Regions from separate parts of the uncultured Rossellomorea sp. genome, predicted to be linked through region 4. Evidence: predicted binding sites of a transcription regulator. Region 4 holds the regulator's gene; each other region holds the start of a gene.
What was found. Region 4 encodes CtsR, which represses protease genes until heat stress. Its sites were predicted from a motif close to ATGGTCAATAAAGGTCAAACA; they were not measured.
Positions count from the first base shown of each region.

Region 1 (4,047 bases), on a different contig from region 4:
TGAACAGGTTGTTGACCCTGAATTAGGAATAGACATTGTTAATTTAGGTCTGGTATATGACGTGGATCTAGATGAAGAAGGTAAAGCAACGGTCACTATGACCCTTACGTCAATGGGCTGCCCACTCGCTGGTACCATTGTCGATCAAGTGAAAACAGCTCTAAGTGACATTCCGGAAGTAAAAGAAACAGAAGTAGACATCGTCTGGAATCCACCATGGAGCAAAGACAACATGTCCCGCTATGCGAAAATTGCATTGGGAATCAGATAATACCGATATGTAAAAAATCCCCCTGAGGCAAGGGTTGCTTCAGGGGGATTTTTTGTTGAAACGTTTAATCAATCCGACAAATTGAAACCGGACAATTCTCACAATCGATTTCATCTTTAAGGTAGTTCAAATCAAGAATCGTGATATATCCTTTTTCCGACACAAGGACGTTTTCTTTCTTTAATTCACTCAGCAGCCGATTCACGACTTCCCTGGAGGAACCACAGAAATTGGCGAGTTCCTGGTTGGTTAACGGAAAATCAATTAGAATGCCCTTTTCAACTGTTTTTCCGTAACTGTTGGACATACGGATCAGCGTTGAGTAAAGTGCACCTTTTTTCCCGTGAAGAATAAGATCGCGAAACTTCGTTTGGTTTTGTTGATTCTGAATTTGGATCCATTTTAGCCATTGGATGGTCAAGTTACTGTTATTGGATAGTTTTTCTTCGAAGACCTCTTTTGGTAACGCATAAATCTCCGTATTCTCAAGCATTTTTGCACTGAGCATGTAGTATGCATCTTTACTGAATAACGTTAATTCACCAATCACATCATGACTTGAACAGATCCGTAAAGACAATTCCCGTCCGTCAGGAATCACTTTGCTGATTTGGACACGACCGCTTTTAATCAAATATAACTCGTGAGCAGGCCTTCCCTCTTGAAACAGGAAGGATCCTTTTTTGAAATTTTTCACCGTTTTTTTCTCGAAAAATAGTTGCTTAATCTCGGAAGGAACTTCTAGATTTTCACTCATGAGATCACATCATTTCCATCATAATGTCTTATACTCAAAGCTTACCAAAGGAAACAGACAGATAGAAGGGAATTAAGCGAAAATTAATACAGCAGCTCCGACAACGGCACAATAAACGGCAAAATATTTCAAGTTTCCTTTAGCCATAATATTCATGAACCACTTTAATGAGAAGTATGAAGCAATAAGTGATGCAATGAACGCAACTAAGTATGGAATGGCCATTGAAGCAAGATTCGGATCCTCTATAAGATCACTTATTCCGAATACCATAACCCCTACACTTACTGGAATATAGAGGAGGAAAGAGAAACGCAATGCCGTTTCAGCCTTCATTCCACTAGCCATTGCAGCTACGATGGTTGCACCGGAACGACTGATTCCAGGAATAAGGGCCACAGCCTGAGCAAGACCTATGATGATGGCGTCTTTGACATTTAAGTCACCGTCATTTTTTCTTCCTCGAAGGTTACGGATTAACCATAAGGCAATACCTGTAATAATAAGTGTAATTCCTACTGTGATAACAGATGTTAAATGTTCCTCAATCACGTCTCCGAATAATACACCAATCACCCCGGCTGGGATCGTACCAATCAATAAGTAAACAATGAAATGAAAATCACGTTTCGTTTCAGGTGTTTTATGTTTGAAATAGCCTAAGCCATTCACGATCAGACGCATGATATCTTCACGGTAAATAATGAGTACAGCCACTAATGAAGCTGTATTAACCAGGATTTCAAATGTCAAGGTGGCATCCTTTATACCAAGGAAATGCTGGGCTAACAATAAGTGCCCGCTGGATGAAATAGGGATTGGTTCAGTAAACCCTTGAAAAATCCCTAAAAACAAGTATTTCATAATCAGATAAAAATCCATTGTGTATCCTCCAAGCTTTTTTTCTCCACAGTTTTTAATTTAACACCATAAAGGGAAAGACTGTAAAGCCTTTTTCCAAATGTTAACCGAACCGTAACTTGTTTATCATATAAAGCATTCTGATATCCTTCATCTGGCATGCATGAATGTTCGGCCTTGTAGAAAAATAGTAAGGAAGCATCGCTTCGAAAAGGAGGGGTAAGAATGGGACAGTCACGACAATTTAAAGCTGGAGAAAAAGCACCTAATAATGGAGAGTATATAGAAATTGGTGAAACTGGAAGCATGGTGAAAAATCCGCAAAAACTACGGTTGAAAGCGGGAGACCGATTTCCTGAAAACTCCAACCATAATCGTCTTTGGACGTATATGAGAAAACCTTAACCCCATAAGGAACAAGGATGTCGTGGCGACTGTTCACTATTTAGCATGAATGGTGACGTCTATCGGAGGCACTCCTTGTTCCTTTTTCTTTTCCTTTTTTCATCGAAAGGGATATAATAGATGTAAAGGTCAATAAAGGTCAAAATCTGAGGTGAAGCACGATGAAATTTGATAATATGACTCACAGCATTCAAGAAGGATTGGTTTCTGCAGGAGAGGCAGCTAAAGAAAAATTACATACAGATATCACCCTGCTTCATTTGTGGAAATCTCTCCTTGGTTCAGAAAACAGTTTTCTTCGAACGATATATGCCCGTGGAGGGGTAAAAGTAGATGGCCTAAGAGAATGGATTGATGACAGATTAAACGATATCCCTGCTGTGGAGGGAGAAGGGCTGCAGTATGGACAGTTTTTCGCAAGAGATATTCATCAGCTTATGCAAGATAGTGAGGCCTTAAAGACTAAATGGGAAGATGACTATGTATCGGTCGAACATCTTGCCCTTGGGTTATTCATCCAAAGGAACCACCCGATTACGACATACTTAACCAAACATCATCTGACAGAAAAAGAATTAAAGGAGATTATTGAAACGATCAGAGGAGGGAGCAAGGTGAACACACAGAACCCTGAAGTAAAATATGAAGCGTTGAAAAAGTATGGGAGGGATCTTGTTGCCGATGTAAAGTCGGGGAGGATAGATCCAGTCATAGGCAGGGACAGTGAAATCCGCCATGTGATACGTATCCTTTCCCGTAAGACGAAAAATAATCCTGTTCTTATAGGGGAGCCTGGAGTCGGGAAGACTGCGATCGTTGAAGGACTCGCACAGCGGATTGTCAGAAAAGATGTCCCGGAGGGCTTGAAGGATAAAACCATCTTCGAATTGGATATGAGCTCTTTGGTTGCTGGTGCCAAGTTCAGGGGAGAGTTTGAAGAACGGCTAAAGGCAGTATTGCAGGAAGTGAAAAAGAGTGAGGGTCGCATTCTTCTGTTTATCGATGAACTTCATACGATTGTCGGCGCAGGGAAGACGGAAGGAGCAATGGATGCGGGTAATATCTTGAAGCCGATGCTTGCGAGGGGAGAGCTGCATTGTATAGGTGCGACGACTCTCAATGAATACCGTAAGTACATCGAAAAGGATCCCGCTTTGGAAAGGCGATTTCAACAAGTTCTCGTTCAGGAGCCCAATGTAGAAGATACGATATCAATTTTAAGAGGCTTGAAGGAACGTTTTGAAATTCATCATGGAGTCAATATTCATGACCGGGCCATTGTGGCAGCTTCTAAACTTTCTGACCGCTACATTTCTGACCGATTCCTGCCGGACAAAGCCATTGATTTAATCGACGAGGCATGTGCGATGATCCGTACCGAAATTGACTCTATGCCGTCAGAATTGGATGAAGTCACACGTAAAGTGATGCAGCTTGAAATTGAAGAAGCAGCTCTAAATAAGGAAAAGGATCCGGCAAGCCTTGAACGACTCGATAGAATCCGTGAAGATTTAAGTAATCTGAAGGAAAAAGCGACCGCGATGAAGTTAAAATGGGAGCAAGAGAAAGAGAGTATTGGGATTGTTCAGGAGAAGCGGGAAGAACTGGAGAAGCTCAGGCGCATGCTGGAAGAAGCAGAAAGTGATTATGATCTCAACAAAGCAGCAGAGCTTCGTCATGGCAGGATTCCTGCAATGGAAAAAGAGCTTGATACAGTTGAGCAAGAGATGATGAAAGAGCAGGATGGACGCCT
Region 1 is NZ_CANKZT010000002.1:248,269-252,315, forward strand. It holds gene Q1B03_RS08165 (metal-sulfur cluster assembly factor) at 1-271, shown strand, start outside; gene Q1B03_RS08170 (Crp/Fnr family transcriptional regulator) at 336-1,028, opposite strand; gene Q1B03_RS08175 (undecaprenyl-diphosphate phosphatase) at 1,101-1,910, opposite strand; gene Q1B03_RS08180 (YjzC family protein) at 2,115-2,294, shown strand; gene clpB (ATP-dependent chaperone ClpB) at 2,456-4,047, shown strand, end outside.
Region 1: a site for CtsR is predicted at 2,420-2,440, ahead of clpB (ATP-dependent chaperone ClpB). Genes of this name have one in related genera too.

Region 2 (4,047 bases), on a different contig from region 4:
AAATCATCGAGATCCATGACGGGGAAATCACTGTGTCATCAGAGGAGGGGAAAGGAAGCGTGTTTACCATCCGCTTACCTCTCGTGACCATCGAAACCTTCAAAGAGGATGAACACTGCGGGGATGGGATGAAAATTATCGTCATTGAAGACGATATCAATCTTGCTTCCTTACTGAAAGCGGAGCTATCCGACAGTGGTTTCAAGGTGCAGCACACTCCGTCAGGAAATGATGCCTTGAAAGAAATGCAGGAATCGAAGCCTGATGCCGTTGTCCTCGATATTATGCTCGAAGGCAGCATGTCGGGATGGGATGTACTTGAAAAAATCAAATCGGACCAAAATTTTGCACAAGTACCGATTATTATATCTTCCGCATTAGATGAAAAAGAAAAAGGACTCACGCTCGGAGCCAATGATTATTTAGTCAAACCATATCACCCTAGTAAGCTATCCAAAACGATCTTACATCTCCTCTTGAAAAAAGGGATGAATGGTGAGGTTTTAGTACCGATTAAGGAGAAAACGTTTGAAATAGAGTAAAATAAAAACCCCCTCACGGCTCAATTCCGTGAGGGGGTTTCATTCTCTTACTTATTATTCATATCGTTACGAGTGATGATGCGATCGATCAATCCATATTCAAGCGCTCTTTCCGCTGTCATGAAGTTATCGCGATCAGTATCTTTTGAAATCACTTCCAATGGTTGACCAGTGCGATCAGCCAGGATTTGATTCAGTTTTTCACGAAGGAATAGAATACGCTTCGCTGCAATTTCAATTTCCGTTGCTTGACCTTGTGCTCCACCAAGTGGTTGGTGAATCATTACTTCAGCGTTTGGAAGGGCTAAGCGCTTACCTTTAGCACCAGCTGCAAGAAGGAACGCACCCATTGAAGCGGCCATACCTATACAGATCGTTTGTACATCAGGCTTAATGTACTGGATCGTATCGTAAATTGCCATACCTGCCGTAATGCTTCCACCAGGAGAATTTATGTAGATTGAGATATCCTTCTCCGGGTTTTCAGATTCAAGGAAAAGAAGTTGTGCTACAATGGAGTTTGCCACATTGTCATCAATGCCGCTTCCAAGCATGATTACACGGTCTTTCAATAAACGTGAATAAATGTCATACGCACGTTCACCGCGGTTTGTTTGTTCAATTACTGTAGGAATTAAATTCATCCTCGTTCCTCCTTAGAAATCCTTTTTATTTTTCTGAATTACTTATTCACTTTGTACTGTAATCATACACCCATGGTCAATAAAGGTCAAACTAAACGCTTCCTTTATTCCCCTGTATGTAAATCCTTTCTACATCATACCCACTCATTCCTTTTTTAAACGGGGGTGATGTGGTAAGTTTGTTGTTATTTAAGTTAGTAGAAGGTCAATTTCAGTGAATTATGTATCTACCTTCTAAAACAGTATAGAGTGAATCATAGACCGTTCCTTTCCGCTACAGGCACTTGCTTTCCGCGGGGCGTGAGTTGAGCCTCCTCGGGCTTTGCCCTGTGGGGTCTCAACTTTCCCGCTATTCCCGCAGGAGTCAAGTGCCTTCCGCTTCAATACACTCTGTGGTTCTTTAATAAGATAGATAAAGAGTACAGGAGATCTTGAAGAGTTAACTAATTACAAAGAACTTCCCACTGCAATTCTTAAAGGATATTAATAGATAATCTAAAAAAGACATAAACGAGAATATCTATTGCAAACAAGCATTTTCTGGCTTATAATATGTATTCGTGACGGTCATTCATTTCATGCCCTCGTGGTGCAACGGATAGCACGTAAGATTCCGGTTCTTAAAATGGGGGTTCGATTCCCTCCGAGGGCGTACTTTAATCCAGAGAGTTCCTGTGTTTGTAGAGAGACATTACAAGCACAGGAACTCTTTTGCGTTGTAGCTAATTAATAGAGCTAATTGGACAGGGACCTTTATATAAAGTTTAATAGTAGCCTCGGTTCTCCTCTCATTTTCCCACTCGTTCCTTCATATTTATAGTACAAACCCACCAACTACCAACGAATTCCCATTAACGAACCGCCAATTTTATTGTAGAATAGACAAATGGGAGGTTAGTAATCATGAATTTGAAAGCAGGACTTTTTCAAAATCAACAATTAAAACTTCAAATGACGCAGCAGCTTTCTCAAGCCATCACCATCCTCCAATATTCTACGATGGAACTGAATGCTTATTTAGAAGCTAAGCAATTAGAGAATCCCCTTATACAATTAGAACCGCCTAAACTAGACCCCCTCCATCAACGAGAACCTTATACTTATAAACGAAATGCCGGCAATCACGAAAATACGGTGGATTGGTATGAATATGTATCCGTGCCAAAGAGGACTCTTGCGGATGCGCTATCTGTTCAATTAAATTTGAAATCGCTTACTTCTTTGGATAGAAAGGTAATGGAAGAATTAATATACAGCTTGGATGACAATGGGTATTTGAGAGTAGACGAAGAATCCTTCATTCAAAAACATGGTTTGGAAATGGCTCGACTAGAAGACTATATTAATAAGCTTCAGGAATTAGAACCGGCCGGGATAGGAGCGAGATCCCTGAAGGAGTGCATATCCCTTCAGCTGCAACGGAAATCCAATGTTCCCCCTCTGGTTACGATGATTGTCGATAACCATTTTCAAGCTTTTGCAGAAAAGAAGTGGAAGGCAATCGCCAATGATCTTGCCGTTGAGCTAAAAGACATCCAGCAGGCGGCTGATTATATCCAGCATTGCAATCCGAGACCCGGCTCAAAATATTCCCAGCATATCGCTGAATACATTATTCCTGAGCTGGTCGTAAAAGTGATCGATGGTCATACAGTGGCTGTATCGTTATATGATGGTACAACCGTAAACGTCACATATAATGAAGAATATACAGATTTCCTAAAGCATCACCCGGATAAGGAAGTCCAGTCCTATCTTCAGGAAAAGGAGCAAGACTTCGAGTGGCTATTGCAAAGTTTAAGACAGCGAAAGCAAACGATCCTGAAAGTAGGGAAGATGCTGGCTGAAAAGCAAAAAGCCTTCTTCTTAAAAGGTCCATCCGCGATCCATCCTCTGACGTTAAAGCAAGTGGCCAATGAAATCGATGTTCATGAATCCACCATTAGCCGGGCTGTAAAAGGAAAGTATATGCAAACACCTTATGGGATCTTCGAGTTGAAGTACTTCTTTACCTCGGCGATCAAATCGGTCAAGCTCGAGGATTCAGAAGTAGCTTCTGCCAGGGCGGTGAAAAATGAGCTGCAAAGGCTGATTGATGAAGAAGATAAGAAAAAGCCTCTATCAGACCAGAAAATTGTCAATCTACTATTGGATAAAGGCTATGATGTTTCAAGAAGGACGATTGCCAAATACCGTGATCAATTAGGGATCACTTCTTCAACGATGAGGAAGAGGTACGAATAGAATCTTGGACTAGTGAGTGTACCAGGTACTCAATGGTTAATTTGTACCTGGTACACCGAAGCCATTTTGTACCAGGTACAAGGCCAACAAACGAAACGACGTTTCCTACAATTAAACAAAGCGAGGCAACAACATGAAACAAGTCATTTTTTACACACGCACACAATGCGGACTTTGCGAAGACGCAAAAATCACCCTGAAACTCCTTCAGGATGAGATGGGCTTTTCCATTGAAGAAAAGGACATCGATAAAAGCGATGTCCTCACAGAACGTTTCGGACTGATGATCCCGGTCGTGGAACTGGACGGGGAAATCCTTCAGTATGGGCAAATTGATTATTTTACGCTCAGCAAGCGTTTACATGAGAAAACCCGATAGTTTCTAGTTGAATTACGATTCATACCCTGATAAAATAAAATTTGAAAGCAGGGATGAATTTTTTTTAGAGGTAGTGGGACATAATATGTCTATGTGGGACCTTTAAAGTCCAACTCAACCACGCACTTCATTTGAAGGAGCTTTTATCTATGGAATCTTTAATTGACATACAAAAGCGATTATTACCTGACCTGCTTGAAGTTATGCAAAAAAGGCATCAAATTCTACGGTCCATCCG
Region 2 is NZ_CANKZT010000004.1:238,588-242,634, forward strand. It holds gene Q1B03_RS15665 (ATP-binding protein) at 1-542, shown strand, start outside; gene clpP (ATP-dependent Clp endopeptidase proteolytic subunit ClpP) at 590-1,186, opposite strand; tRNA gene Q1B03_RS15675 (tRNA-Arg) at 1,767-1,838, shown strand; gene rpoN (RNA polymerase factor sigma-54) at 2,090-3,430, shown strand; gene Q1B03_RS15685 (glutaredoxin family protein) at 3,564-3,809, shown strand; gene Q1B03_RS15690 (sugar-binding transcriptional regulator) at 3,959-4,047, shown strand, end outside.
Region 2: a site for CtsR is predicted at 1,259-1,279, ahead of clpP (ATP-dependent Clp endopeptidase proteolytic subunit ClpP). Genes of this name have one in related genera too.

Region 3 (4,047 bases), on a different contig from region 4:
AATAATCAGCGTGATGGATATGGCCGTCAAACGATTAACAAGGGTCAGGTGAGCTACCATAACAACTCACTTGCTAAAAATACACCAGCCCCTGCGAGTCAGGAAGAAGGAGGCTACACTCATTACCAGGAGAAGATGGAAGGGCGTAAAGTCCGGGCAAGAAGTGAAAGCTTCAAAGATCACTTCTCACAGGCTACTCTTTTCTGGAACAGCATGAGTGAGCCCGAGAAGGAGCATATCATCCAAGCCTTCAGTTTCGAGCTTGGAAAAGTGAAGAGCAAATCGGTTCAACAGCAGGTAGTCGACATGTTTGCCAATGTAAGCCTGGATCTGGCAAAAGGCTTTGCAGAAGCGATAAGCGCGAAAGTTCCTAGCAGAGAAGGTTCAAAAGTAACCAAATCCTCTCCAGCCTTAAGCCAGGAAAATACGATCAAGAAACCTGCTACCCGTAAAGTAGGGGTCATCGTAGGAAACGGCTTTAAAGGGGAAGAGGTGAAAATGGTTCTATCGGCACTTAAAGAGGATGGCATCCAGCCGGAGATCATCAGTGACAAGCTGGGGATGAGAAAAGGGGATGACGGTACGGAGCTTGAAGTGGACCATACCTTCTTAACAGGGGAATCTGTATTGTTTGATAGCCTTTATGTAGTAGGTGGAGAGGATGTAGATAAAAAGTTCTCTCAAGATACGACCTACTTTGTCAAAGAAGCGTATTCTCACTTCAAACCGATCGGTGCTACGCATCAGGGCACCAACTGGCTGGAAGAAGCAGGTGTCAGCGGCTCAGGTGTGGTAACTGGGGAAGACATGAAGTCATTTGCGAAAGAATTCACAGTAGCCATCTCAGCACATCGTCATTGGGATCGCGAATTAGTATAAGATTTAATAGGCAGCAAGTGGAGTAATTCTCTCTCTACTAGTTGAGAAGTGCTAGATCTGATCATTCAGGTCTGGCATTTTTTATATAATGAAAAACCAAGCCAGTGTAAGTCAATTCCCACTTTTGCATCGTCCAAGTCAATCACTTGATTCACTTCGTTGCACCTACTATACTCTGCAATCAACAGGCCAATCAGCCACTGAAAATGAAAAAATTCCCATAAGCAAAAATCTTGAAAGTCAAAAAAGGTCAAAGTATACTATGTTTGTAAGGTCAAAGAAAGTCAAAGTCGAACTCAGCTTAAACGAATACTAAACACACTGACCTTATCCATAATACAATCTACAAAACTATTTATATAAAACACTACTGCAGGAGGTAATGTTTAATGAAATGCCAAGTATGTCAACACAATCAAGCAACAGTTGAAGTGTATAAGCAAGTGAATGGTCATAAGTCCAGTATGAAGATGTGTTCAACTTGCTTTCAAAAGCAGCAAACGCCTTCTGGAATACATGGAGGATTTCCGTTTGATGAGTTGTTCAAAGGGATGAGCATGGGTGGAAACCAAAATCATGGCTTCCACAATCAGCAATCATCTCCTCAAACCCAAGGCGGAAATGGAGGAAATGGCGTTCTCGATCAGTTTGGACGCAATGTGACAGGAGCAGCCAAAGCTGGTTTGATTGACCCGGTTATCGGAAGGGACAAAGAAGTGGATCGCGTCATTGAAATTTTAAATCGCCGTAATAAGAATAACCCTGTACTCATCGGTGAGCCCGGCGTGGGTAAAACAGCTATCGCTGAAGGGTTGGCCCTTAAAATTGTAGAAGGTGATGTACCATCCAAGTTATTAAATAAAGAAGTGTATGTAATGGATGTTGCTTCACTAACTGCCGGTACAGGGGTTCGCGGTTCTTTTGAAGAACGTTTAAAAGCCATCATCAGCGAACTTCAGAATAGAAAGAACGTGATGTTATTTATTGATGAGATTCATCAATTAGTTGGGGCGGGTTCCGCAGAAGGCTCCATGGACGCAGGAAACATTCTAAAACCTGCTTTAGCCCGGGGTGAACTGCAAGTAATCGGGGCTACGACATTGAAGGAGTACCGCCAAATTGAAAAAGACGCAGCACTCGAGCGTCGTTTCCAGCCGGTCTTGGTCAATGAGCCGACAACTGAAGAAGCTATTGAGATCCTTAGAGGATTAAAAGATAAATATGAAAACTATCATGGAGTCAAGTTTACAGACGAGGCCATTGAGGCTTGTGTGAAACTATCCCATCGATATATTCAGGATCGATTCTTACCGGATAAGGCCATTGATTTAATGGATGAAGCAGGTTCTAAAGTCAATCTGCAGTCAGAGGGTAAAGACAAGACTGCCATCCTAAAAAAATTGAACGATGTAAGAGAGAAGAAGGATCTGGCAACAAAAGAAGAGAACTATGAACAAGCTGCCATCCTTCGCGATCAAGAAGCAGAATTAGAAAGACAAATTAGTGAAGGTGGGTCAGACTCTAAAGCATTTGTAGAAAGAGAACTGATTCAGACGATCGTTGAATCGAAAACGGGTATTCCTGTTGGGAAGCTGCAAAGTGATGATCGAAAACGAATGAAAGCACTGGAAGAAAACCTGGCGGGTAAAGTAATCGGACAGGAAGAAGCAGTGAGAAAAGTAGCGAAAGCGATCCGCCGCAGCCGTGCAGGATTGAAGGCGAAGCATCGTCCAATTGGTACTTTCCTCTTTGTAGGACCAACAGGTGTAGGTAAAACAGAATTAACGAAAACACTGGCAGAAGAGTTATTCGGCTCTAAAGATTCCATGCTTCGATTAGATATGAGTGAGTTTATGGAGAAACACTCAGTATCTAAACTGATCGGTTCACCTCCAGGCTATGTAGGTCATGAGGAGTCAGGTCAATTGACTGAAAAGGTAAGAAGGAACCCTTATTCAATCATTCTCCTGGATGAAATTGAGAAAGCACATCCGGATGTTCAGCATATGTTCCTGCAAATTCTTGAAGATGGACGTCTCACCGACAGTCAAGGTAGAACGGTCAGCTTTAAAGAGACTGTGATCATCATGACAAGTAACGCAGGTGTGACGGACAAGAAGGAAGCAGTGGTCGGTTTTAACACAGGCGGCACAGATGCGATTAAAGAAACGAATATTCTGCAATCACTCGGTGCCTACTTTAAGCCGGAGTTCCTGAACCGTTTTGACAGCATCATTGAATTTGAATCTCTTGACAAAGGAGAGCTTCTTCAAATTCTTGACCTTATGCTTGACGAGTTGAAGGTTGAACTAAAAGAGCAGGGGATTACTGTCACCATCGACGAAGATGCGAAGAGTAAACTCGTTGAACTGGGATATCATCCTGAATTCGGTGCACGCCCATTACGTCGTGTGATCCAGGAAAGAGTGGAAGATAAAATCGCTGACTTACTTCTTGATGAAGATGGCATAACCAACGTAGTCATTTCACTTGAAAACGATGAGATCATCGTCAAATAAGAAAAGAAGCATCCTTTTGGGTGCTTCTTTTTCTATTCTTTCCTCTTCAAAAAAGTGATATATACTGCCATAGCTAAATAAACTCCTAAAACTAAGACAATAAATACAGGGGTCGAAAAGGAAGTCATAAAAACACCCTCACTTTAGATCTTGTAAAGACGGATGGAAAACGAGTAATAAAATCGCGATTATAGGTACGGAAATAATGATGGCAAGTAACGGTCTTTTATGGTGCAATCCTAAGATTGTAAACATGATGACATTAAAAAGTGCAGACCATCCTAAATTCCAGCCATTTTCATAAAGGAACAGTCCTTTTTTATGAAAAAGGTATTCCAATAACGTGAAGTAAGCAATCCAGCAGGCAAGATACAGCCATTTCTTTTTTCTATATGGAAAATAACGAAGAAAGATCATGATGACGACAGGAATGATAAAAAAAGTGAAAACGAGATCAATAAACGTATGATTAAGCCAATCGACCGTCACAGCTTTATATTCCCAAAGTGTATGGTTATAAAAGAGCACGTTATAGGAGAGATTGCAAATAATATAATATTGAACCGTTGGATAATACTCCCTCCAGCGTTTCCAATCAACAAAAAGCTTGGCGAAAATAAGATAAACAACCACTACCAGAATTAGATAC
Region 3 is NZ_CANKZT010000006.1:167,331-171,377, forward strand. It holds gene Q1B03_RS18585 (catalase) at 1-879, shown strand, start outside; gene Q1B03_RS18590 (ATP-dependent Clp protease ATP-binding subunit) at 1,269-3,398, shown strand; gene Q1B03_RS18595 (CBO0543 family protein) at 3,537-4,047, opposite strand, start outside.
Region 3: a site for CtsR is predicted at 1,116-1,136, ahead of Q1B03_RS18590 (ATP-dependent Clp protease ATP-binding subunit). Genes of this name have one in related genera too.

Region 4 (4,047 bases):
CTTCGCAATATCTTCTACCGTCACTTCCGTATTTTCCTGACCTTGCTTTTCTTTCCATGTGTTCTTCGTTTCTTCCAGCTCTTCACGAAGCTTTTGCTCTGAATCTCTTAGAGAAGCTGCTTTTTCAAACTCTTGGCTTTGAACCGCTGCATCCTTCTCTTTACGGATTTCTTCCAGCTTTGCTTCAAGCTCTTTCAGGTTTGGCGGCGTTGTATAAGAACGTAAGCGCACCTTAGACCCAGCTTCATCAATTAAATCAATTGCCTTATCCGGTAAGAAGCGGTCTGAAATGTAGCGATCAGACAGTTTCACTGCCGCATCAATCGCTTCATCTGTGATCGATACGCGGTGATGGGCTTCATAACGATCGCGTAAGCCCTTGAGAATCTGAATAGACTCTTCTGCCGTTGGCTCATTGACTTGAATTGGTTGGAAACGACGCTCCAGCGCAGCATCCTTTTCAATATATTTACGGTACTCATCTAATGTTGTCGCACCGATACATTGTAACTCTCCACGAGCAAGAGATGGTTTTAAAATGTTCGATGCATCGATGGCGCCTTCAGCTCCGCCTGCTCCGATTAACGTATGAAGCTCATCGATGAACAGGATGATATTACCTGCCTGACGAATTTCATCCATTACTTTCTTTAATCGATCCTCGAATTCACCGCGGTATTTCGTACCGGCTACCACTGTACCCATATCCAGGGTCATTACGCGTTTATCCCGAAGGATTTCAGGCACTTCATTTGCAATGATCTGTTGTGCAAGGCCCTCGGCAATCGCTGTCTTACCTACACCAGGCTCACCGATTAACACCGGGTTATTCTTCGTACGGCGACTTAAAACTTCAATGACACGCTGAATTTCTTTGCTTCGTCCGATAACCGGATCTAAGCTTCCTTCACGGGCGATTGCCGTTAAGTCCCGGGCTAAGCTATCAAGGGTAGGCGTATTGGCATTGGCATTGCCCGCGCCCTGGTGGTTGCTTGAGTCATTACTTCCTAGTAACTGCAATACTTGCTGTCTTGCTTTATTTAAGCTGACACCAAGATTTCCGAGTACACGAGCGGCTACTCCTTCACCTTCACGAATTAACCCTAATAAAATATGTTCTGTTCCTACATATGAGTGTCCCAGTTTACGAGCCTCATCCATAGAAAGCTCAATCACTTTCTTCGCTCTGGGTGTATAATGAATCGTTTGAGATTTCTCGGTTCCTTTCCCGATCAACCCCTCCACTTCTTTCTGAATCTTTTCAGGGCTCAGTCCCAACGCCGTAAGTGCTTTAGCGGCAATTCCTTCACCCTCGCGGACAAGTCCCAATAAAATATGTTCAGTACCAATATTACTGTGCGCCAAACGAATCGCTTCTTCTTGAGCTAACGCTAATACCTTTTGTGCTCTTTCTGTAAATCGACCAAACATCATATTATTTTTCCTCCTCACATGTATCCTTATCTAACTTAATTCGCTCTCGAATCAAAGAAGACCTTCTTATATCTCTTTCATTTGGTCTCAATGGACCTCCAGAATATTGTTGTAAAAATCCCGGTTGGGTTAAAATCATTAGTTCATTCAATATATTCTTAGATATGACTTTGATGTATCCTAAATCAATCCCAAGCCTGACATCCGATAAACACTTAGCTGCTTCCTTGGACTCAATAATTCGACTGTGCTCCAACACACCAAGTGAACGAAAGATCCTATCTTCTAATTGTATGTTAGACGTTTTAACTAATGCGTCCCTTGCCGATTGTTCTTTATCGATGATCTGTTTCACAACACTTAACAAATCTTCCACAATATCTTCCTCTGACTTACCGAGTGTCGTTTGATTCGAAATCTGGAAGATGTTTCCCAACGCCTCGCTGCCTTCTCCATAAATCCCTCTTACCACCAGACCTAATTGGTTAATGGCAGGAATGATACGATTTAACTGCTGGGTCAGGACCAGACCAGGCAAGTGCATCATGACAGAAGCTCTAAGCCCCGTTCCTACATTGGTAGGACAAGTCGTTAAATATCCATGTTTCTCATCAAAAGCAAAATCAAATTCGCTTTCAAACCAATCATCAATCTGATTCGCTCTCTGTAAAGCTTCCTTCAATTGTAAACCTGGATATAAACACTGTATTCGAATATGATCCTCTTCGTTTACCATTATGCTAATATCTTCTTCACTGGATAAAAGGACAGCCCCATAGTTCGTGTCCTCTGCCAAGTTAGGGCTAATAAGGTGTTTCTCCATCAATACCCTCTTTTGGAGTGGCTGAATCTCACTTGTAGGTAAAAATTCTAATTCACCTAATTTCTTCGGGTATAAAGAGAGCTTATCCTTCACGCGATCCACAATTTCTTTTGCTTCCTCAGAAGAATAAAGAGTAGAGAATCGAAAGTCTGTCAGGTTCCTCGCGAGGCGAACCCGTGAGCTGAGAACAATATCCGAATTCGGTCCCTCTTCATTCATCCAAGAACTAACAGCATTTTGTAAAAATCTCTCTAGACTCATCCTTTATCTCCTCCCTCTTTTTTAACATCTTTCTCCAGGGAGCGAATTTCGTCTCGTATCTCTGCTGCTTTTTCAAACTCTTCATCCGCAATCATCGTTTGCAGTTCTGACTTCAACTGCTGAATTTTTTTCTTCACATGAATGGCCCCGCCCATGCGTTCCGGAACCTTCCCGTGATGCTCCACATTTCCACTATGAACACGTTTTAATAGAGGAGTCAGCTCATCTTTGAACGTCTCATAACAATGAGCACACCCAAATCTTCCCACATTAATGAATTGCTGCAAGGTCATTTTACACTTTTCACACTGTAAAACCTCTGTCTTGGGTATTTCCGCTTCCTTTGCCTGCTTAAATGCAGGGGCTATATTAAGAAGACCTGCCAATAGATTGTTCACTGAGAAGCCGGAAGAAGAATCAAACATAAACATTTCACCCTTATCCTGAGCGCATTGCTCGCATAAATGAACCTCTGTCTTTTCCCCATTTATCACCTTGGTAAAATGAAGGGTTGCAGGTCTTTCATTACACTCTTGACAAATCATCCTACTCACCTCTCAAAACTTACTCGTACTTCAATGTATCCAGCATGGCCCTGAGCATTCTTCCCCTCAATACGTCCCGTTCAGGTAAATCGACCATGATCACCGAACGGTCCATTACGCTCAGCATGATCTTTGCTTCCCGTTCAGAGATAATATCCTCTTCTACTAATCGAAACACAATATCAGCTGCCGTATTCTGGCTGATCGTCTGAGTAATGAGTGCTACCAGCTGGTCAATTAGATGAACTTGATCGTGGGCCTTTACTTTCATAATTCTGATATAGCCCCCGCCACCTCGTTTACTCTCTACTACATACCCTCTTTCTATCGTGAACCGGGTATTGATCACATAATTAATTTGAGAAGGAACACATTGAAACTTATCAGCGATCTCGCTTCTTTTAATCTCGACTATCTCACTTTCACTCAGTTCTAAAACATTCTTTAAATAACGTTCAATGATGTCGGATATGTTCCTCATCAAACCTCCTCCTCATTTTGACTTTGACTATATTTGACTATAATTATACAACCGTGTTTTAAACTTTGCAATTATGAAGTTTGACCTTAGAAGTTTTCCTGTTTTAGGAAGGTTTTAAACGTGAAAATGTGAGTTTGTTGGATAGATTTTAGGAAATGGGGCATTGAGAGGGAGTGTTTTTTTATACGGGGAGGGCAGTGATAAGGGTCGGGAGTTGATTTTTGGAGAGGGGTGGAAGGATGGTCGACCTGTGATGTGATGGAATGGTGAATGGTCTATTGGTGTGATTGAGGAAGAGTGAAAGTTAGTAATTTGGATGGATTACTTACACTAAAAAGTTGGATTTATTGGGCATTAGTTTATCTTTTCAGCTGTATAGAGGAGTGATGTTCAATCCACAATCTCAAAAATTCAAACGACAAAAAAAGCAGCTCCTAAGAGCTACTCTTTTTCATATTTGCCTGGCGACGTCCTACTCTCACAGGGGGAGATCCCCCAACTAC
Region 4 is NZ_CANKZT010000009.1:30-4,076, reverse strand. It holds gene clpC (ATP-dependent protease ATP-binding subunit ClpC) at 1-1,434, opposite strand, end outside; gene Q1B03_RS20315 (protein arginine kinase) at 1,436-2,518, opposite strand; gene Q1B03_RS20310 (UvrB/UvrC motif-containing protein) at 2,515-3,063, opposite strand; gene Q1B03_RS20305 (CtsR family transcriptional regulator) at 3,083-3,544, opposite strand.